Linked DNA regions of Shinella zoogloeoides. The protein of the gene in region 2 binds, or shares a complex with, the protein of the main gene of each other region. Links are inferred from orthologs where the notes say so. Each region holds a gene or a part of one and is shown on either strand. Other genes may lie near its edges.

Region 1 (9,318 bases), 3.7 Mb from region 2 along the record:
CGCCGTCTCGCTCAACAGCATGGGCTTCAACCTGACCCGCAGCGTCGGCCCCGCCATCGGCGGCGCGATCGTCGCGGCGGCGGGTGCTGCCGCCGCCTTCGCCGCCAACACGCTCAGCTACTTCGCCCTGCTCTTCGTGCTCTTCCGCTGGAAGCCGAACGTCTCGCCACGCACCCTGCCGCGCGAGGATTTCGGCCGCGCCGTCTCGGCGGGCCTGCGTTACGTCTCCATGTCGCCGAACATCGGCAAGGTGCTGCTACGCGGCTTCGCCTTCGGCCTTGCCACCAGCTCCATTCTTTCGCTGCTGCCGCTGATCGCGCGCGACCTCGTGGCCGGCGGCCCGCTGACCTACGGCATCCTGCTCGGCTGTTTCGGGCTCGGCGCCATCGGCGGCGCCCTGATGAATGCCCGGCTGCGCGAGCGCTTCACCAGCGAGACCATCGCCCGCCTCGCCTTCACGGGCTTTGCCGTCGCCGCCTCCGTCTGCGCGGTCAGCGCCTCGGCGCTGCTGACCGGCGCCGTGCTGCTCGTCGCCGGCGCCTCCTGGGTCATGGCGCTCTCGCTCTTCAACACGACGGTCCAGCTCTCGACGCCGCGCTGGGTGGTGGCCCGCGCCCTGTCGCTCTACCAGACCACGACCTTCGGCGGCATCGCGGCCGGCAGCTGGATCTGGGGCACGACGGCCGATACCCACGGCGCGGAAGCCGCGCTGCTGGCCTCGGCCGTCGCGATGATCGCCGGCGCGGCGATCGGCCTGCGCTTCGGCCTTCCCGAATTGCAGAGCCTCAATGTCGACCCGCTCAATCGCTTCAGCGAGCCGGACCTGCCGCTCGACCTAAAACCCCGCAGCGGCCCGATCGTCGTGCTGATCGACTACGAGATCGCGGAAGGCGACATCCGCGAGTTCCTGGAGACGATGACCGAACGGCGGCGCATCCGCATCCGCGACGGCGCCGGGCAATGGGCGCTGATGCGCGACCTCGAGAACCCGACGATCTGGACCGAGACCTACCATGTGCCGACCTGGGTGGAATATGTGCGCCACAACCAGCGCCGCACCCATGCCGATGCCGCCAACGGCGAGAAGCTACGCCAGTTGCACCGCGGCGCGGAGGACCCGCGTGTCCACCGCATGATCGAACGGCAGACGATCATCCCGAACGAATACGAGCGCTTCAAGCAGCAGGTCGAGATTCACTGATCAGCGCAGCTTCGTCTTGAGCGAGGCATCCGGATAGCACGTCGGCGCAAGCCCGCTCTTGGCCTGCCAGTCGCCGAGCGAGCGGCGCGTCTTGTAGCCGGGCAGACCGTCGACCTTGCCGACATCGTAGCCCTTGGCGACCAGCGCCTTCTGCATGGCGAGCACATCCGAGCGCAGCATCTTGCCGACGTCGCCCCATGCACCGCGGAACGGCCCGCTGCCATAGGCGATGCGGTCGGCGAGATTGCCGATGAAGAGGGCGTAGAGGTCGGAATTGTTATATTCCTTGAGCACGTAGAAATTCGGCGTGACGATGAATTCCGGGCCATGCGTGCCGGCGGGAACCAGCATCATGCCCGATGCCTTCGCCTCGCCGGATGGAAACGCCTTGCCGGAAATGCGCGTGATACCGCTCGACGCCCAGGCCGAGATCGGCTTTGCAAGGTCCGGCCCTTCCTGCGCGCAGGAGACGCCGCCCGGGATCGTTACCTCGTAGCCCCAGCCACGGCCCGCCTGCCAGCCCTTCTTCGCCAGATAGTTGGCGATCGAGGCGAGGCTGTCCGGCACCGAGCCCCAGATGTCGCGCACGCCGTCGCCGTCGAAATCGACGGCATATTGCAGGAAGCTGGTCGGCATGAACTGCGGCTGGCCGAGCGCGCCGGCCCACGAGCCCTTCAACTGCGCGACCGTCCGGTCGCCGCCGTCGACGATATGCAGCGCCGCGATCAGCTCCTTGCGGAACATGTCCTTGCGCGTCGACATGAAGGCCTTTGTGGCCAGAACCTCCACCGCCGAATAGGGGATCTTCGCGCTGCCGAAGCCCGACTCGCGACCCCAGACGGCGACAACGATCTCGCCCGGCACGCCGAAACGCTGCTCGATCTTGCGCAGCGTGCCCGCATGGGTCTTGGCCAGCCGACTTCCCGTTCCCGCAAGGCCCTGCAGGCGCTTTTCGGAGAAGTAGGCGCCGGGCGAGGAGAACTCCGCCTGGCTCTGCGCCTGCTCCTTCTTCGGCTTGAAGCCGGGCGGCACGAGATCGGGCAGGTCCCAGCTCAACGTCACACCTTCCATCGCCGCGCGAAACGTCTTTTCGCTGACGCCGGTCTTCTGCGCCGCCGGCCAGAGATCGTTGTCGATCCAGGCGCGGAACATGCTTTCGACCTCGGCCTTGGAGGCCGCATGGGCGGGGAACGCTGCAAACGTCATGGCGATGACGAGCGCGAGGCGGGCGGCGATACCCCCCTCTGCCCTGCCGGGCATCTCCCCCTCAAGGGGGGAGATTGGCAAGAAGCCTCCCTTTCCCACAATCCGCGACATGGCCGATTGGCGAAAGGCTGCCGCGGGTCGATCTCCCCCCTTGAGGGGGAGATGCCCGGCAGGGCAGAGGGGGGTGAAGCGCCGCAGCCATTGAAGCATGATAAGCCTTCCTCAGATAGCCGTGCGCGCCCTGAGCGCGGCCGTCAGTGTTCCTTCGTCGAGATAGTCGAGCTCGCCGCCAACAGGCACGCCGTGGGCAAGCCGGGTGATCTTCACGTCCAGGCCGGAGAGCTGGTCGGTGATGTAGTGCGCCGTCGTCTGGCCCTCGACGGTGGCATTGACGGCGATTATCAGCTCGCGCACGCCGCCCTTGGCCACCCGGTCGACGAGGCCGCGGATGTTGAGGTCGTCGGGCCCGATGCCATCGAGCGGCGAGAGCGTGCCGCCGAGCACATGGTAGGCGGCGTTCATCGCGGCCGCCCGCTCCAGCGCCCAGAGGTCGGAGACGTCCTCGACGACGATGATGACCGAATGATCGCGCCGCCCGTCGGTGCAGACCGTGCAGGGGTCGCTCGTATCGACATTGCCGCAGCACGAGCAGATGCGCACCTTGCGATGCGCCTCGCCCATCGCGTCGGCCAGCGGCCCGAGCAACTGGTCCTTCTTCTTGACGAGATGCAGCGCTGCGCGGCGCGCTGAGCGCGGCCCGAGGCCCGGCACCTTCGCCAGGAGCTGGATGAGTTTTTCGATTTCGGGGCCGGTGACTCGTTTTGCCATTGCCGGTATCTACCCCATATCCAGGGGAAACGGAATCTCGGGAGACCGCCGCTTGATCAGAATTCTCGCCGTATGCACGGGCGTTGCCCGTCCGGTTCCCGGCAAAAGCTACAAGACCGGCATTTTCAAGACGCCGACCGATGCGGCCGTGGTCGTCGACCGCGAAGGCCTGCTCGGCGACGCAATCTGCAACCACAAGCACCACGGCGGGCCGGAGCAGGCGGTCTACGGCCTCGGCTCCATCGACCTCGACTGGTGGACGAAGGACTTCGGCCGCACCATCGAGCCCGGCACCTTCGGCGAGAACCTCATCATCGAAGGGATCGACAGCCGCGGCGTCTCGGTCGGCGACCGGTTCGAGACGGAAAGCGTGCTCTTGGAAGTGACCTCGACGCGCATTCCCTGCAATACGCTCACCGCGCGCATGGGCGATCCGGCCTTCGCGCGGCGCTTCCTGCAGGCCGGCCGGCCGGGTTTCTACTGCCGCGTCCTGCGCGACGGGGTGATCCAGGCCGGCGATACCGTGACCTATGCGCCGTTCGACGGCGAGCCGGTCACCATGCCGGAACTGTTGCGCACCTATGGCAGGAACATTTCCGAGGAAGACCGCATCCGCTACCTCGCCGCCCCGATCAACGACAAGCTGCGCGCCGCCCTGACCGGCTAGCGGGCGGCAATGGCCGCCGCGGCGCCGGCCATGGTGCCGGCGCTGACGCGGTTGGCGATGCGCACGGCGCGCGGGCTCTTCAGGAACATCCGGGCGCGCGCGGCGAGGAACACCCAGGCGAGGTCGATGGCGACGAGCACGACGAACATGGTCGCCACCAGCTCCGCCCAGCCGACCAGCGTGACGGCGCCAAGATCGATGATCGCCGGCAGCAGCGCGACGTAGAACATCATGATCTTGGGATTGCCGAGCGTCACCGTCAGCCCGGCGAAGAACAGCTTCAATCCGGAGCGCGCCTCGGGCAGCGCCTCATCGCCCGTCTCGGTCGGGGCGAACCACATCTTCCAGGCGAGATAGAGCAGGTAGGCGACGCCGAGCCATTTGATGGCGACGAAGGCGCCGTGGAAGGTTTCGGCGATAGCCGCGAGGCCCAGCACGGCGCAGGTGAGCCAGATACCCTCGCCGATCCACATGGCGGCGAGGAAGGGCAGCACATCCCTCGGCCCGCGCGAGAGCACCCGGGCGACCAGCGCAGCGATACTCGGGCCGGGCGAACCGGCTGCCATCATCAGCGCGCCGGCAAAGACAAGCAGGGTCGTCAGGCTCATCGGATCTCTCCTCGCAAAGCCCGACCCTACAGGATCAGAACGGCAGTTTGAAGCCGGGCGGGATCGGCAGGCCGGCGGTCAGCGCCTTGGTCTTTTCGGCGGCTTCGGCCTCGGCCTTGTCCTTGGCGTCCTTGTGGGCGGCGACGATCAGGTCTTCGAGGATCTCGACATCGTCTTCCTTGAAGAGCGAAGGGTCGATCTTCAGGCCCTTGAGGTTGCCCTTGCCGTCGAGCGTGACCGAGACGAGCCCGCCGCCGGAGGAGCCGCTCACTTCGAGCGCGGCGATCTCCTCCTGCATCTTCTCCATCTTGGCCTGCATTTCCTTGACCTTGCCCATCATGCCCATGATGTCACGCATCGGCCTCTCCTCTTTTTATCCTAGTGTTCGATATCGTCGCCGGGCAGGATGTCGCCCTCGGCGGATTCCGCAACGGCCGCCACCTCGACGGTCTCGGCCTCGTCTTCCGTTTCCTGCACCTTGATGCGCACGTCGGTGATCTTGGCGCCGGGGAAGCGTTGCAGGATGGCGGCGACGTCCGGGTCCTGGCGCGCATCGGCAACGCGCGCTTCCTGCGCCATCGCCTCGGCCTCGGCCAGGGTCGGCCCGCCGGCCTCGCGCGACAGGATTACCAGCCAGCGGATGCCGGTCCATTCCTGGAGCCGATTGGAGAGGTCGGCGACCAGCGTTTTCGGTGCATCGTTCGTCAGGCTGATCTCGAGCCGCCCCGCCTCGACCTTCACCGGCCGCACGAAGGCGCGCACGAGGGCGCGCAGGCGGATGTCGCGATTCCTGGTGCAAAGGTCGGCCACGTCTGAAATCGAGTTGACCGGCACGCTTGGCACGGCCGCGGGTTGCGCGGCCGGCGCGGCCTCGGTGCGGCCGACGGGCTGGACTGCCGGCTCGGCCTGCGGCACGGAGCGCAGCATGGCCACCGTCCCGCCGCCCGCCTGCGCGCGCTGGGCCGGCGCGTCCGGCTGCCGCGCGACGGCGGAAACGGCGGACTGTGCCGTCGGCTGGCCGCCATTGCCGCCGGATTGCGGCGCGCGGGCGCCGTTGCCGCCGCCGTCCCCGCTGGAAAGCTCGGCCAGGCGGCGCGCAGCCTCTTCCGGCGAGGGAAGATTGGCGGCATGCGCAAGACGGATGATGACCATCTCGGCGGCGCCGGCCGGGCGGCTGGAGGCCTCCGTTTCCGGGATGCCCTTCAGCAGCATCTGCCACATGCGCGACAGCGCGGTGACGGCGATGGAGTTGGCGAACTCGACGCCGCGCACGCGCTCGACCTCGCTCAGCGACTGGTCGCCGGCCGCATCGGGCACGTATTTCATGCGGGTGACGAGATGGGTGAAATCGGCAAGGTCCGTCAGCACGACGGACGGGCTGGCGCCCGCCTCGTACTGCGCGGCGAATTCGGCAAGCGCGGCGGCTGCATCGCCCTTCACGATATGCTCGAAGAGGTCGACGATGCGGGCGCGGTCGGCAAGGCCGAGCATGGAGCGAACGGCATCGACCTCGACACGGCCCGCGCCATGGGCGATCGCCTGGTCGAGCAGCGACAGGCCGTCACGCGCCGAACCCTCGGCCGCGCGGGCGACCATGGCGAGCGCATCCGGCTCGAAATCGACGGCTTCCTTGCCGAGAATGGTGGTGAAGAGGCCGACGAGGTCTGACGCGCCGATGCGGCGCAGGTCGAAACGCTGGCAGCGCGACAGGACGGTGATCGGAACCTTGCGGATTTCCGTCGTCGCGAAGATGAACTTGACGTGCTCCGGCGGCTCCTCGAGCGTCTTCAACAGGCCGTTGAAGGCCTGCGTCGAGAGCATGTGCACCTCGTCGATGATATAGACCTTGTAGCGCGCCGAGACCGGGCGGTAGCGCACCTGCTCAATGATTTCTCTGATGTGGTCGATGCCGGTATGGGAGGCCGCGTCCATCTCGATGACGTCGACATGCCGGCCTTCCATGATCGCCTGGCAATGTTCGCCGGGAATACGAAGATCGATCGTCGGCTTGTCGATCTCCGCTGTCTTGTAGTTCAGCGCGCGGGCGAGGATGCGGGCGGTCGTCGTCTTGCCGACGCCGCGGACGCCCGTCAGCATGTAGGCCTGCGCGATGCGGCCGGTCTCGAACGCGTTGGTCAGCGTGCGGACCATCGGCTCCTGGCCGACCATCAGGTCCGAAAAATCCTTCGGCCGGTATTTTCGCGCAAGGACGCGGTAGGCGGCCGGTTTTTCGTTGGACGGATTTGTGGTTACGTCGTTCATCGACCCTGCCGTTAATCGAACGTCTGTCCCGACAGGACGGTAAGGTGGGAGGCTGGCACGATGACCCGTGCCGGGGCTCGTTAGGGCTGCTTCCTTCCGGACCTGACCCGGTTGGCGAGTGGCTCGTCCACCACCAACCTCCCGCTCCCCATATCGGCAATATTCCATCCGAATGCAAGCGCGGGCGACAAAAAACTGTTGGAGGGAAATCGGGTGCGTGGCATGACTCTATGAAAGATGCATGCGGGAGAACCCCTTGAGCGATTTTCAACTCGACGAACGGCTGGCGCGCGACAGCGATCTCGTAACGAAGATCGGCCTGTGCGAACTGCGCCTGATGAAGGATGCGCGCTGGCCATGGCTGGTGCTCGTGCCGCAGCGCCCGGATGTCACCGAAATCTTCGACCTGACGCCGCTCGACCAGACCATGCTGACCTTCGAGACGGTGCTGGTGGCCGAGACGCTGAAGGCGGTGACGGGGGCAACGAAGATCAATATCGGCGCGCTCGGCAACATCGTGCGCCAGCTCCACGTCCATGTCGTCGCGCGCAGCGAGGGCGACCCGAACTGGCCCGGCCCGATCTGGGGCTATGGCACCGCCGAGCCGCGCTCGGCCGAGGAAACCAAGGCCTTTGCGGCCAAGCTGCTGGACGCGCTCGCACCATGAAGCCATCGCTTTTCGATTTCTACCGCCCGCACCCCGAACCCAGCACCATGGTGGCGTTTGCGGAAAACAGCCTCGACCGCCAGTCGGAGCACCGCGCGCCGGACTGCCTGGAACAGGCCTTCAAGGCGGAAACGGTGCACGCCTTCGCGATCGCCGGCGGCAAGCTGGTCGTCAAGCATGACGAGAAGATCATCGATCCGCTCTTCGCCCCCTACGAGCTGGCGGGGCTGGATCCGGTGCCGGAAGAGGCCATCCTGCTCGGCTACCTCAAGAACGGCGAACCGCGGCTGGCCATTCCCGTGCGCGCCGATCCAGACACGCTGCACGAGCCGCTGAAGGCGACGGACGGGCGCACGCTCTACCGCCAGCAGATGCTCGACGATGATCTGCTCGGCCAGTTCGCCCAGGCCTCCAGCCTGATGACCTGGAACGCCAACAACCGCTTCTGCGGCAAGTGCGGCTCGCCGACCCGCTCGGAGATCGGCGGCTACCGCCGGGTCTGCGAGGCTTGCAGCCACACGATCTTCCCGCGCACCGATCCGGTCGCGATCATGCTGATCATCGACATCGAGCGGGACCTGTGCCTGCTCGGCCGCTCGCCGCATTTTCCCGAGGGCATGTATTCCTGCCTTGCCGGCTTCCTGGAGCCGGGCGAGACGATCGAGCACACCGTGCGCCGCGAGACCCTTGAGGAATCCGGCATCAGGGTCGGCCGCGTGCGCTACCACGCCTCGCAGCCCTGGCCGATGCCGCATTCGCTGATGATCGGCTGCTACGGCGAGGCGATGTCCTTCGAGATCCGCCGCGACGAGCAGGAGCTGGAAGATTGCCGCTGGTTCACCCGCGAGGAGACGGCGGCGATGATCGAGCGCAGCGCCATGTCGGGCGTCGCGCCCGGCGCCACGACCCCGCCGCCGAAGGGTGCCATCGCGCACCGGCTGATGCGCGACTGGCTCGACTGGAAGGGCTGATCAGCGCAGCCCGAAATGCGGCTGGTCGCCGGGGTGTTCGCGCAGCCTGAGGCTCGGCGCCATGAAACGGGCGATGACCGGACTGACGAGGAAGGTGACGACGATCCAGGCCGGTAGCAGGTATTTGGCCTGGTCGTTGAGCACCGGAACAGTGAGGATGGCGATGGTGCCGGCGCCGAAGAGGACGGCATTCACCATCATCGACACCAGGATCGTGATATATGTGATCGTGCGCATGGGCATCTCCTTTCATGCGGAAAATGCCAGGACGGCGGCACGGTTCCGTGCCGCCTGACGATCGTCAATTCCCCGTCTTCAGAACGCGCTGCGCATGGGATGCGCACGGTAGGTGCCGAGGATGCGGACCTTCTCGGAGAAGAAGCGAAGCTCCTCAAGCGCGCGGCGGACATGCGGCTCGTCCGGATGGCCTTCGATATCGGCATAGAACTGCGTCGCGGTGAACTTGCCGCCGATCTGGTAGCTTTCCAGCTTCGTCATGTTGATGCCGTTGGTGGCAAAGCCGCCGAGCGCCTTGTAGAGCGCGGCCGGGATGTTGCGCACGTTGAAGACGAAGGTGGTGACGACGATCTCCTCGCCGTCATGCGCGATCGGCACCGCCTCGCGCGACAGCACGACGAAGCGCGTGACGTTGCTTTCCGTATCCTCGACATTTTCCGCGATGATCGACAGGCCGTAGAGATCGGCGGCAAGCCGCGGGGCGAGCGCCGCCATCGAGCGGTCGCCGGTCTCCGAGACGAGCTTTGCAGCCCCCGCCGTATCGCCGGCGATCACCGGCTTCCAGCCGTTGAGGCGAACGATCTTGCGGCACTGACCGAGCGCGTGGATATGGCTGTGGACCGTGCGGATCTCGTCGCGCGTCACGCCCGGCAGCACCATGAGCTGGAAGC
Region 2 (10,707 bases):
GCCTGATCGCCCTGTTGGTCTGGGGATGAAAGACCGGCTTCGGCCGGCCTCTTCAGGCTGGCGGAGGCTTACTTGACCGAGGCGGTCGTGCAGGGATCGACGCCATAGGCCGGCGAGCAGCCGGGCTTGCCGGCGGAAACGGTCGAGGGCGCGACAAAGGACCCGGCCACGATGATCAGAGCCGAAAATCCGAAGAAGATTGCAATTGCCTTGCCCATTTGCGCCGAAAGCCTCTCAAAGTGCTGAAATGCGCCGCTGCATGACCCTCACGCAGTACGCGGCGCGGGCGGTGTTTATTCGCTGCTCCAGCGACAATCAATATCGCGTCATGCTGAATCGCGCGTAAATGCCGCAACGCTTTTTTTAACCGCTGCATAAGTGCAACAGCACGCTCAAAGCGCTTTCGGAAAAACGAAGCGGCCACCGAGGGGATTGCCCCTGCGGCGGCCGGTTTCATGGAGAATGGATGCTCAGGCCGTGCGGTCGATCTTGGTGAACTGGCCCTGCTGGCGGTAGCGCACGAGATAGCTCGGCAGGATCACCTCTGCCAGGACCGGCTCGATGCCGATGGCCTCCAGCGTGCGGCCTTCGCTGCGGGCGGCGTCCGAGACGATATTGTCCGAGCGCAGCAGCGTGACTTGGTCGGAGGTCAGCGGCGGCGTGATGAAGGGCACCAGAGAGGCGATGGAGCCGATCAGCGAGGCGATGCCGAAAGGCAGCGAGACGAGCGGCTTCTTGCGGTCGACCACGCGCAGCATCAATTCGAGACACTGGCGGAAGGTCAGCACTTCAGGGCCGCCGAGCTCGTAGATGCGGCCGCGCTCTATCGAGCCGTCCACCGAGCGGGCGACCGCTTCGGCGACGTCGGCGACATAGACCGGCTGGAACCTGGTGTTGCCGCCGCCGATGAGCGGCAGCGCCGGCGCATAGCGCGCCATGGTGGCGAACTTGTTGAAGAAGCCGTCTTCCGGGCCGAAGACGATGGAGGGTCGCAGGATGACGGCATCCGGCAGGGTGCGCAGCACCGCCGCTTCGCCGCGGCCCTTGGTGCGGGCATAGGCGGAGGCGGACTTCTCGTCGGCGCCGATCGCGGAAATATGGGTGAGCTTGGCACCGACGGCGCGGGCGGCCTCGGCAACGGCGCGGGCGCCGAAATCCTGGACGGCGTCGAAGGTGTTGCGGCCGCTCTCGAAAAGCACGCCGACACAGTTGATGACGTGGTCGGAGCCCTCGACGGCGCGGTCGACGGACTGGCGATAGCGCAGGTTCGCCTGGACGCAGGAGATCTGGCCGACGCCGCCGATCGGCTGCAGGAAGCCGGCAAGATCCGGGCGGCGCACGGCGACGCGGATGCGGTAGCCGCGGCGCGCCAGCGCGCGCACCACATGACGCCCGACGAAGCCCGAGCCGCCGAAGACGGTGACGAGCGGCGGAAGGTTGGACAAGGTCATGTGGCTGCTCCTGGACAATAGGAAGGGTAGGTGAGGCCTACATAGCCCAAACCGTCCGCGAGGTGAAGCGCGGCGAAGCGTCTCTGTTGCCGGATTTGCAAGCGCTTGCGGCGCTCTCTTCAGAGCCCCTCGACGACCACCATTTCCGCGTCCGCCACTTCCTGGCGTATGGCGGCGGCGATCTGGTATTCCGGCGAGTTGTAGCAGTCGACGGCCGCGGCCAATGAGGGGAACTCGATGATCACGTTGCGGGCGCGCACGCGGCCTTCCAGTCGTTCGAAAGCGCCCCCGCGGGCGATGAACTTCGCGCCGTATTTCTCGAAGGCCGGCTTGGCGGCGGCGACATAGTCCTTGTAGCGCTCGGCGTCGCGCACGTCGACCTGTGCAATCCAGTAGCCCTTCGGCATGTCTCTCTCCCTATGCTGTGAGTGCGCCGTCCATTTCGGCGAGGATCGCGCGGGTGGCGGCCAGCGGATCGGCGGCCTTGACGATCGGGCGGGCGACGACGAGGTGGCTGGAGCCGGCCTTCAGCGCATCGGCCGGCGTCATCACGCGCTTCTGGTCGCCGAGTTCCGCGCCGGCCGGGCGGATGCCAGGGGTGACGATCGCCATGTCGGGGCCGACGATCTTGCGCACGGCGCTCGCCTCTTCGGCGGAGCAGACGACGCCGCCCATGCTGGCGATGCGCGCCTGTTCGGCACGGCGCAGCACGAGCGTATGCGGATCGTATTCGTAGCCGGCGTCGATGACGTCCTTTGCGTCCATGGAAGTGAGCACCGTGACGCCGAGGAGGCAGAGGTCGGAGCCCTTTGCGGCCGAAACGGCGGCGGCCATCGCCTTCGGATAGGCGTGCAGGGTGAGCATGGACATGCCCATCTTGACGATGTTCTCGACGCCCTTGGCCACCGTGTTGTCGATGTCGAGCAGCTTCATGTCGAGAAAGACCTTCTTGCCGTCCTTGGCAAGGTCACGGGCAAATTCCAGGCCGCCGGCGAAGACGAGCTGATAGCCGATCTTGTAGAAGAGGGCGGTGCTACCGAGCGTCCGGACCACCTTTTCCGCCTCCGCGATGGTGGGTACATCGAGGCCAACGATCAGGCGGTCGCGCGCGGACATGTCACATCCCCTTCCAAGATTCCATTGGCGTCCAGTCGCATGTGACGGCGCGGTCCGCAAGACGGAAAGCGAAAAGATTGCCGCCGCCCGGCGGCTGGTCGCCGTCGCGCTTGATCGGCGTTCCCTTGAGGTGGCATTTCAGCAGCGTGCCGACGCCGCCATGGCCGACGAAAGCGACGGGAATGGCCGGGTCATGGCCTGTGAGCGCCCGCTCGACGGCCGAGACGATACGCGCCTGCGCGTCCACCGCGCGCTCCCAGCCGTGAAAGCTCTCCTCGGGATGGGCGAAGAACCAGTCGGCCGCCTTCTCGAAGGCGTCCGGCGGCAGGAAGCCGGTGGCGGAACGGTCGTTTTCGCCCATGGCATGGTCGGTCTCGACCGGGCGGCGGCCGGCGGAAACGATATCCGCCGTCTCGATCGCCTTGCGTTCGGTGCTCGCGACGAAGCGGCCGATCCCGCCGGCCCACTCCGCCGCTGCCGCAAGCAGGGCGCGCTCCCGCCCGCGCTCCGAAAGGCCCCAATCGGGCACCGGCACGGCCGGATCGATCAGGACCTGCGGATGGGTGATGTAGAGTGCGAACATCGCCGCTCCTCAATGGGTGCGGCGGTAGGTCCATAGCTGCGCCGGCGGGATGTTGCGCACGACAAAGTCGAGATGCGTGATCTGGTAGCGGTCGGGCATGGCGACGACGGGCGAAAGCGGCCCGTAGGAGATCTGCACGACGGGGCGGCCGGCGGGGATGCGGGAGAGAAGATCCTCGATCAGCGACACGCGCTTGTGCATCGGGAAGTTCAGCAGCGGCACGGCGGAGATGACGCTGTCGAAGGTCGCGTCGCGCAGATCGCCGAGGGCCCTGTCGAGGTCGAAGGCATCGCCGTTGATGAAATTGACGCCGTGGAAGCGCTCGACGAGATGATTGTAGAAATCCGTGGAGAACTCGACCGAGGTGAGTTTTTCCGGGGCAAGGCCGGTTCCGAGGATCGCCTTGGTGATGACGCCGGTGCCGGGGCCGAGTTCGAGAACCGGCAGGCCGGAGGTGGAATCGATGACGCTCGCCATGCGGCGCGCGGTGACCGAGGAGGTGGGAATGATCGAGCCGACGGCCCTCGTATTGCTCATCCAGCCCTTGAAGAAGCGGATTTCGTCGTCGAACTTCTTGCCCAGCCGTTCCTTCACCTTCACGCGCAACGTCATGCCATCCCCCTTCATGGTCGCATATTGGCCGGCGGCGGGTTTCATGCCCTCCGCGTTGTTCGGCCGTCAGCGCATATGTGACGCGGTTTGCGTCAAAAACAAGTCTGATTGCGCCGCCGCCTGCAAGTTTCTCGGGCGGCTCCGCTGCTTACAAAAAACCCGCCGGCGGCCGGCGGGTTCCAGAACGGTTTCCCGATGCCGGCAGGCTGGGTCTACACGCGCATCGGCATGAGCACGTAGAGCGCGTCGTCGCCGGCAAGGTCGCGCACCAGCGTCGGCGAGCCCGGATCGGCCAGCATGAACACGGCTTCCGAGCCGGAAAGCTGCGCGGTGATGTCGAGCAGGTATTTGGCGTTGAAGCCGATTTCGAGCGGATCGTTATCGTAGCCGACCGCCAGTTCTTCGGTCGCGCTGCCCGAGTCCGGGTTGTTGACGGTCAGCGTCAGCTGCCCGTCGGCGAGCGCCAGCTTCACGGCGCGGCCGCGCTCGGAGGAAATGGTGGAAACGCGGTCGACGGCCTGTGCGAAGGACTGGCAGTCGATCTTCAGTTCCTTGTCGTTGTTGGCCGGGATCACGCGCTGGTAATCCGGGAAGGTGCCGTCGATCAGCTTGGAGGTCAGCACGATCGAGCCGATGGTGAAGCGGATCTTCGCGTCGGACACTTCCACGGTGACGACGAGATCCGGGTTGTCGACCAGCTTCTGCAGCTCGCCGACCGTCTTGCGCGGGATGATGATGCCCGGCATGCCTTCGGAGCCGGACGGCGCCTCGACGTCGGCGCGGGCGAGACGGTGGCCGTCTGTGGCGACGGCGCGCAGCTTCAGCTGGCCGTTGCTCTCGATCGTGTGGATGAAGATACCATTGAGGTAGTAGCGGGTCTCCTCCGTCGAGATCGCGAACTGCGTGCGATCGATCAGCATCTTGAGATCCGTCGCCTTGAGGCGGAAGGTGTGCGAGAAGCTGCCGGCGGTGAGGTCCGGGAAGTCCGACTGCGGCAGGCATTGCAGCGAGAATTTCGAGCGGCCCGAGGCGACCGTCATCGAGGCGCCGTCGACGCTCGTGGCCAGCAGCACTTCCGAACCGTCGGAAAGCTTGCGCACGATGTCGTAGAGAAGATGGGCCGGGACGGTCGTTGCGCCGGCCTGCTCCACCTGGGCGGGCGTCGCCTCGGTGATCTCGAGGTCGAGGTCGGTCGCCTTCATGTCGAGGCTGGCGCCGTCCGAGCGCAGGAGCACGTTCGAGAGGATCGGGATCGTGTTGCGCCGTTCGACCACGCGATGGACGTGGTTCAGCGACTTCAGAAGGTTGGACCGCTCGAGAGTAATGCGCATGGAACTGTACCGCTTTCGACCGCTAGCACGCCGGAAGCCGGCGCGGCATTGCCTTGAAATCCCGGCCAGCGCCGGAAGATGTGGACGCGCAAAATGGCAGAAGTTCCGGCAGGATTGCAAGTGCTAACGGTGTGGACGGCGTGTTCCTCAACGGCTGTCCCTTGCCGGGGCCTTTTCGCTCGCCCATAAGGAGACAAAAGAAAGGTGGCGGACGATGCGGGAAGACATGACGGCAAGCGGGGCGGGCGAGGGCGGAAAGACGTTTCGCCTGCACAATGCCGTCATCCCGGCCCGGCCGCTGGAGCCGGCGCTCTACCTGGTCGCGACGCCCATCGGCAATCTCTCCGATATCACGCTGCGGGCGCTCGAAACGCTGGCCGGCGCCGATGTGCTCGCCTGCGAGGACACGCGCGTGACCCGCGTGCTGCTCGACCGCTACGGCATCGTCAACCGGCCCTATGCCTATCACGAATACAATGCGGACGAGGCGGGGCCTCGGCTCATCGCCGCGCTGGACGCCGGCAAGTCCGTGGCGCTGGTCTCCGATGCCGGCACGCCGCTCGTCTCCGATCCGGGTTACCGGCTGGCGTTGCTCGCCATCGCCGCCGGCCACCGCGTCGTGCCCATTCCCGGTGCCTCCGCGCCGCTCGCCGCGCTCGTCGGCTCGGGCCTGCCGAACGACGCCTTCTTCTTCGCCGGCTTCCTGCCCTCCAAGGACAAGGCGCGGCGCGACCGCCTCGCCGAGCTCGCGCAGGTTCCCGCGACACTGCTGTTCTTCGAATCGCCGCATCGCATCGCCGCGACGGTGGCGGCCGCGGCCGAGGTGCTGGGCGACGAGCGTCCGGCCTGCGTCTGCCGGGAACTGACCAAGACCTTCGAGGAATTCCGCAGAGGCACGCTCGGCGACCTCGCGGCCCATTATGGCGACGGCCACACCGTCAAGGGCGAGATCGTCTTCGTCATCGGCCCGCCGGGCGAGGCGGCAGCACCCGAGGCCGAGGATGTCGACCGGCTGCTGGCGGCGCTCGTCAAGGACATGTCGGCCGGCAAGGCGGCGACCGAGGCGGCGCGCCAGACCGGCCTGCCGCGCCGCGACCTCTACCAGCGCCTCATCGATTTGAAGGGCGGCGATGCGGGATAGGCAGGCGGATCCGAACAGGCTCAAGGCCTTCCGCTGGGGCCATGTCTCCGAATATGCCGCCGCGCTCTATCTGATGGTGAAGGGCTACCGCATCCGCGCCATCCGCCATCGCACCAAGCTCGGCGAGATCGACATCATCGCGCAGCGCGGCGATCTCGTCGTCTGCGTGGAGGTGAAGGCGCGGCGCGATCTCGACAGCGCCGTCTTCGCCGTCACCGGAACCGCCCAGCAGCGCATCCGCGCGGCGAGCGATCTCTGGCTCGCCCGCCAGCCGGACGCCCACCGCCTCTCGCTGCGCTATGACATCGTTGCGGTCCTGCCCTGGCGGCTTCCCAGGCACTTCGAAGATGCGTTTTGATCAAAAGGAAAATGTAACGAAACTGACATGAAAGCGTAACGCGCCTGTCATGGCCGCTCATTAGTGCACGCCTCACACCAAGTCCGGTGAAGAGGAGCAACCCATGTTCAAGCCGCTTTCCCTCGCAGGTTTCGCACTCGCAATCTCCGCCACGACGTCGATGGCCGCCACCGACATCACCTGGTGGCACGGCATGGCCGGCCGCAACGGCGAGGTCATCAACGAGGTCGCCCAGAAGTTCAACGCCGCCCAGTCGGCCTGCGTCATCACGCCGGTTTCCAAGGGCACCTACGAGGAAGCGCTCGCATCCGGCATCGCCGCCTTCCGCGCGGGCGAGCAGCCGAACATCCTCCAGGTCTTCGACGCCGGCGCGGCGACGATCATCAACGCTCCGGGCGCGGTCATCCCGGCCGAGGACCTGATCACCGGCGCCGGCCACACCTTCGACCGCGAAGCCTTCATCGAGGGCGTGCGCTACTTCTACGCTGCGCCCGACGGCAAGTTCGTCGGCATGCCGTTCAATTCCTCGGCGCCCATCATGTATGTCAACACCGAAGCCCTCGAGAAGATCGGCGCCGAAGCGCCGAAGACCTGGGAAGAGTTCGAGGCGCTTGCCCCGAAGCTCAAGGAAGCCGGCTACCTGCCGCTCGTCCAGTCGCAGCTCACCTGGCAGTTCACGGAAAACTTCTTCTCGCGCCACAACATCCAGTTCGCGACGAACAACAACGGCTACGATTCGGTCACCGACACCAAGATCAGCATGACGGATCCTAACCTCGTCATGATGTTCACCAAGCTCAAGGCCTGGGCAGACGAAGGCTATTTCGGCTATTACGGCGCCGGCTGGAACGACAACCAGAAGCTCTTCGAGGACGGCAAGGCCGCCTTCTGGATCGGCTCCTCGGGCTCGTTCGGCGGCCTCCAGAAGACCGCGCAGAAGCCGTTCTCGGCGACCTTCCTGCCCTATTGGCAGAGCGTGAAGGGTGCGGGCACCAACACCTTCATCGGCGGCGCCGCGCTCTTTGCGATGTCCGGCAAGCCGGAGGCCGAGAACAAGTGCACCGCCGACTTCTTCCAGTTCCTGACCTCGCCGGAAATCCAGAAGTTCTACCATCAGGCAACCGGCTACGTCGCCATCACCAAGGCGGCCTACGAGCTGGCGAAGTCCGAGGGCTACTACGAGAAGACCCCGGTCGCCGAAGTCGGCATCCAGCAGCTCATGCTGCCGTCGGGTGACTGGTCGAAGGGCTACCGCCTCGGCTTCTACCCGCAGATCCGCGAGATCATGGAGCGCGAATACGGCCGCATCTTCGCCGGTGAAACCTCGGTCGAGGACGGTCTGAAGACGATCGAAACCGAAGCGAACGACCTGCTCGCCCGCTTCGCCAAGACCGCCGGCTGATAGGGAAGGGTTCCCCCTCACCCCGCCTCCGCTTCGCTCGGCGACCCTCTCCCCAGGGGGAGAGGGGGACCGGCGACGCTGCCACATCTTCCCTTCTCCCCAGCGGGGAGAAGGTGGCCGGCAGGCCGGATGAGGGGGGCTGACAAAGGATCGCTTATGAAGCGCGTGCAGTTCTCCTCGCCTTTTCTGCCCTATCTCTTCCTCGCGCCGCAGATGGCGATCATCGTCGTGTTCTTCTATTGGCCGTCCGTGCAGGCGATCCAGTCGTCCTTCTATCTGGAGGACCCCTTCGGCTTCGGCTCCACCTTCGTCGGCCTCGGCAACTATGCCGACGCGCTCGGCTCCGTGCAGTACCAGTCGATCGCCCGCTTCACCGTAGTCTTCACGGCGCTCGTCACCTTCCTTTCGCTCGGCATCGGCATGCTGCTTGCCGTGAAGGCGGATGCGGTGCTGAAGGGCAGCTCCACCTACAAGACGCTGCTCATCTGGGTCTATGCCATCGCCCCGCCGGTCGCCGGCCTCATGGGCATGATGTTCTTCGACCAGCATATCGGCCCGCTGGTGAAATTCGCCGCCCTCTTCGGCTGGGACATGAAGGTCGGCCTCGACTACAACGACACGGCGATCGCCATGATCATCGTCTCGACCTGGAAGCAGATTCCCTACAATTTCATCTTCATTCTCTCGGGGCTCCAGAGCATTCCGGCCTCCGTGCGGGAAGCCGCCGCCATCGACTGCCGCTCGGGTTTCCGGCGCTTCTGGACGATGACGCTGCCGCTGCTCGCGCCCACCGCCTTCTTCCTGCTCATCATCAACATGACCTATGCGCTCTTCGACACGTTCGGCGTCATCGACGTGATGGTGAAGGACAAGGCCGCCAACAACCCGATCACGCTCGTCTACAAGGTCTATATGGACGGGTTCCGCGGCAATGACCTCGGCGGCTCCTCGGCCCAGTCCGTCATCCTGATGATCGTCGTCTTCGTGCTCACCATCTTCCAGTTCCGCTTCATCGAGCGGCGCGTGCACTACACCTGAGAGGGCGCCCGCCAATGAACCGTATCCGCCTGTTCGATCATATCGTCCTGCTCCTCGGCGTCTTCGTCATGGTGGCGCCCGTGGTGGTCGCCTTCATGACCTCGACCCACGACGCGGCCGACATCCACCGCAACGGCCTCTCCCTCACCTGGGGCGGCAATTTCACCGAGACCTACAACACCGTGCTGACGCGCGAAGGCGGCTTCACCGGCAAGATCACCGGCGCGCGCATGATCTGGAATTCGTTGATCCTCGGCGTAGGCTTTGCGGTGGGCAAGATCGTGCTGTCCATGCTGGCGGCCTACGCCATCGTCTATTTCCGCTTCAGGCTCGGCACGCTGTTCTTCTGGATGATCTTCACGACGCTGCTTCTGCCGCTCGAAGTGCGGATCGTCCCCTCCTATGCCGTAATGAACAAGCTTTCGCTGACCAACACCTATACCGGCCTCATCGTGCCGCTGCTGGCCTCCGCCACCGGCACCTTCTTCTTCCGCCAGTTCTTCAAGTCCGTGCCCGAGGAGTTGCTGGAGGCCGCCCGCATCGACGGGGCTGGCCCGTTCAAGTTCTTCATCGACGTCCTGGTGCCGCTCTCGCGCACGATGATCGCGGCCATCTTCATCATCATGTTCGTCTATGGCTGGAACCAGTACCTCTGGCCGACGCTGATGACCACGGACGAGCGGTTCTTCACGCTGGTGCGCGGCATCAAGCAGATCCTGCTCGTCTGGGTGGGCTCCAACATTCCCGACTACAACGAGGCCTTTGCGCTGGCGATCCTCGCCATGCTGCCGCCGGTGATGATCGTGCTGATCTTCCAGCGGTGGTTCATCAAGGGCCTCACCGAAAGCGACAAGTAAGGAGTCTTCCGATGGCATCGATCGGCATCAAGGACGTATCCAAGATCTACAATGGCGGCGTGACCGCGGTCAGCTCCGTCAGTATCGATATCGCCGACGGCGAGTTCATCGTGCTCGTCGGCCCGTCGGGCTGCGGAAAGTCGACGCTTCTGCGCATGGTCGCCGGGCTGGAGACGATCAGCAAGGGCGAGGTTACGATCGGCGATCGCACCGTCAACGAGGTCGATCCGGCCGACCGCGACATCGCCATGGTCTTCCAGAACTACGCGCTCTACCCGCACATGACGGTTTACGACAATCTCGCCTACGGCCTGAAGAACCGCCGCACGCCGAAGGCCGAGATCGATGCGCGTGTGGCGGAAGCCGCCCGCATGCTGGAGCTCCAGCCCTATCTCGAAAGAAAGCCCCGCGCGCTCTCGGGCGGCCAGCGCCAGCGCGTCGCCATGGGCCGCGCCATCGTGCGCAAACCCTCCGCCTTCCTTTTCGACGAGCCGCTATCGAACCTCGACGCCAAGCTGCGCGTCTCCATGCGCGGCGAAATCAAGCGCCTGCAGCGCCGCGTCGGCACCACCTCGATCTACGTCACGCACGACCAGCTCGAGGCCATGACGCTCGCCGACCGGCTCGTCGTGCTGTCCGGCGGCAGGATCGAGCAGATCGGCCGCCCGCTCGATGTCTACCACCGCCCGGCCACCATCTTCGTGGCGAGCTTCATCGGCTCGCCGGCCATGAACCTCGTGGGCGGCGAAGTGCATGGCAGCAAGCTGGCGCTCGGCCCGGCGCTGATCGATCTCGGCGCATCGGTCCCCACGCAGGGC

The links.
Region 1: the proteins of dnaN (region 2) and Q9316_RS02285 are in contact, whole or in part, in a cryo-EM structure (PDB 8GIZ), measured with the Escherichia coli proteins. The link is inferred for Shinella zoogloeoides from one-to-one orthologs.

The regions. Positions count from the first base shown.
Region 1 is NZ_CP132311.1:268,297-277,614, reverse strand. Bases 4,331-7,280 are described here. They hold Q9316_RS02285 (DNA polymerase III subunit gamma/tau), read right to left. Parts: upstream 6,773-7,280; coding sequence 4,889-6,772; downstream 4,331-4,888. Other genes in these bases: Q9316_RS02275 (HIT domain-containing protein), read left to right, coding at 7,014-7,280; Q9316_RS02290 (YbaB/EbfC family nucleoid-associated protein), read right to left, coding at 4,545-4,868; Q9316_RS02295 (LysE family translocator), read right to left, coding at 4,331-4,510. Outside these bases: Q9316_RS02315 (MFS transporter), read left to right, coding at 1-1,201; Q9316_RS02310 (lytic murein transglycosylase), read right to left, coding at 1,202-2,407; recombination mediator RecR, read right to left, coding at 2,630-3,235; Q9316_RS02300 (MOSC domain-containing protein), read left to right, coding at 3,291-3,902; more of Q9316_RS02295, read right to left, coding at 3,899-4,330; more of Q9316_RS02275, read left to right, coding at 7,281-7,439; nudC (NAD(+) diphosphatase), read left to right, coding at 7,436-8,410; Q9316_RS02265 (hypothetical protein), read right to left, coding at 8,411-8,647; Q9316_RS02260 (prephenate dehydratase), read right to left, coding at 8,726-9,318. UniProt on the Escherichia coli protein: Part of the beta sliding clamp loading complex, which hydrolyzes ATP to load the beta clamp onto primed DNA to form the DNA replication pre-initiation complex.
Region 2 is NZ_CP132311.1:3,932,463-3,943,169, forward strand. Bases 3,035-5,906 are described here. They hold dnaN (DNA polymerase III subunit beta), read right to left. Parts: upstream 5,094-5,906; coding sequence 3,975-5,093; downstream 3,035-3,974. Other genes in these bases: Q9316_RS20315 (histidine phosphatase family protein), read right to left, coding at 3,035-3,150; pmtA (phospholipid N-methyltransferase PmtA), read right to left, coding at 3,160-3,762; rsmI (16S rRNA (cytidine(1402)-2'-O)-methyltransferase), read left to right, coding at 5,308-5,906. Also shown: Q9316_RS20290 (undecaprenyl-diphosphate phosphatase), read left to right, coding at 1-29; Q9316_RS20295 (hypothetical protein), read right to left, coding at 176-457; Q9316_RS20300 (complex I NDUFA9 subunit family protein), read right to left, coding at 471-1,451; Q9316_RS20305 (DUF1330 domain-containing protein), read right to left, coding at 1,571-1,858; pyrF (orotidine-5'-phosphate decarboxylase), read right to left, coding at 1,869-2,567; more of Q9316_RS20315, read right to left, coding at 2,569-3,034; more of rsmI, read left to right, coding at 5,907-6,234; Q9316_RS20335 (YraN family protein), read left to right, coding at 6,224-6,592; Q9316_RS20340 (extracellular solute-binding protein), read left to right, coding at 6,696-7,994; Q9316_RS20345 (ABC transporter permease subunit), read left to right, coding at 8,151-9,032; sn-glycerol-3-phosphate ABC transporter permease UgpE, read left to right, coding at 9,047-9,889; sn-glycerol-3-phosphate ABC transporter ATP-binding protein UgpC, read left to right, coding at 9,901-10,707. UniProt on the Escherichia coli protein: Confers DNA tethering and processivity to DNA polymerases and other proteins. Acts as a clamp, forming a ring around DNA (a reaction catalyzed by the clamp-loading complex) which diffuses in an ATP-independent manner freely and bidirectionally along dsDNA.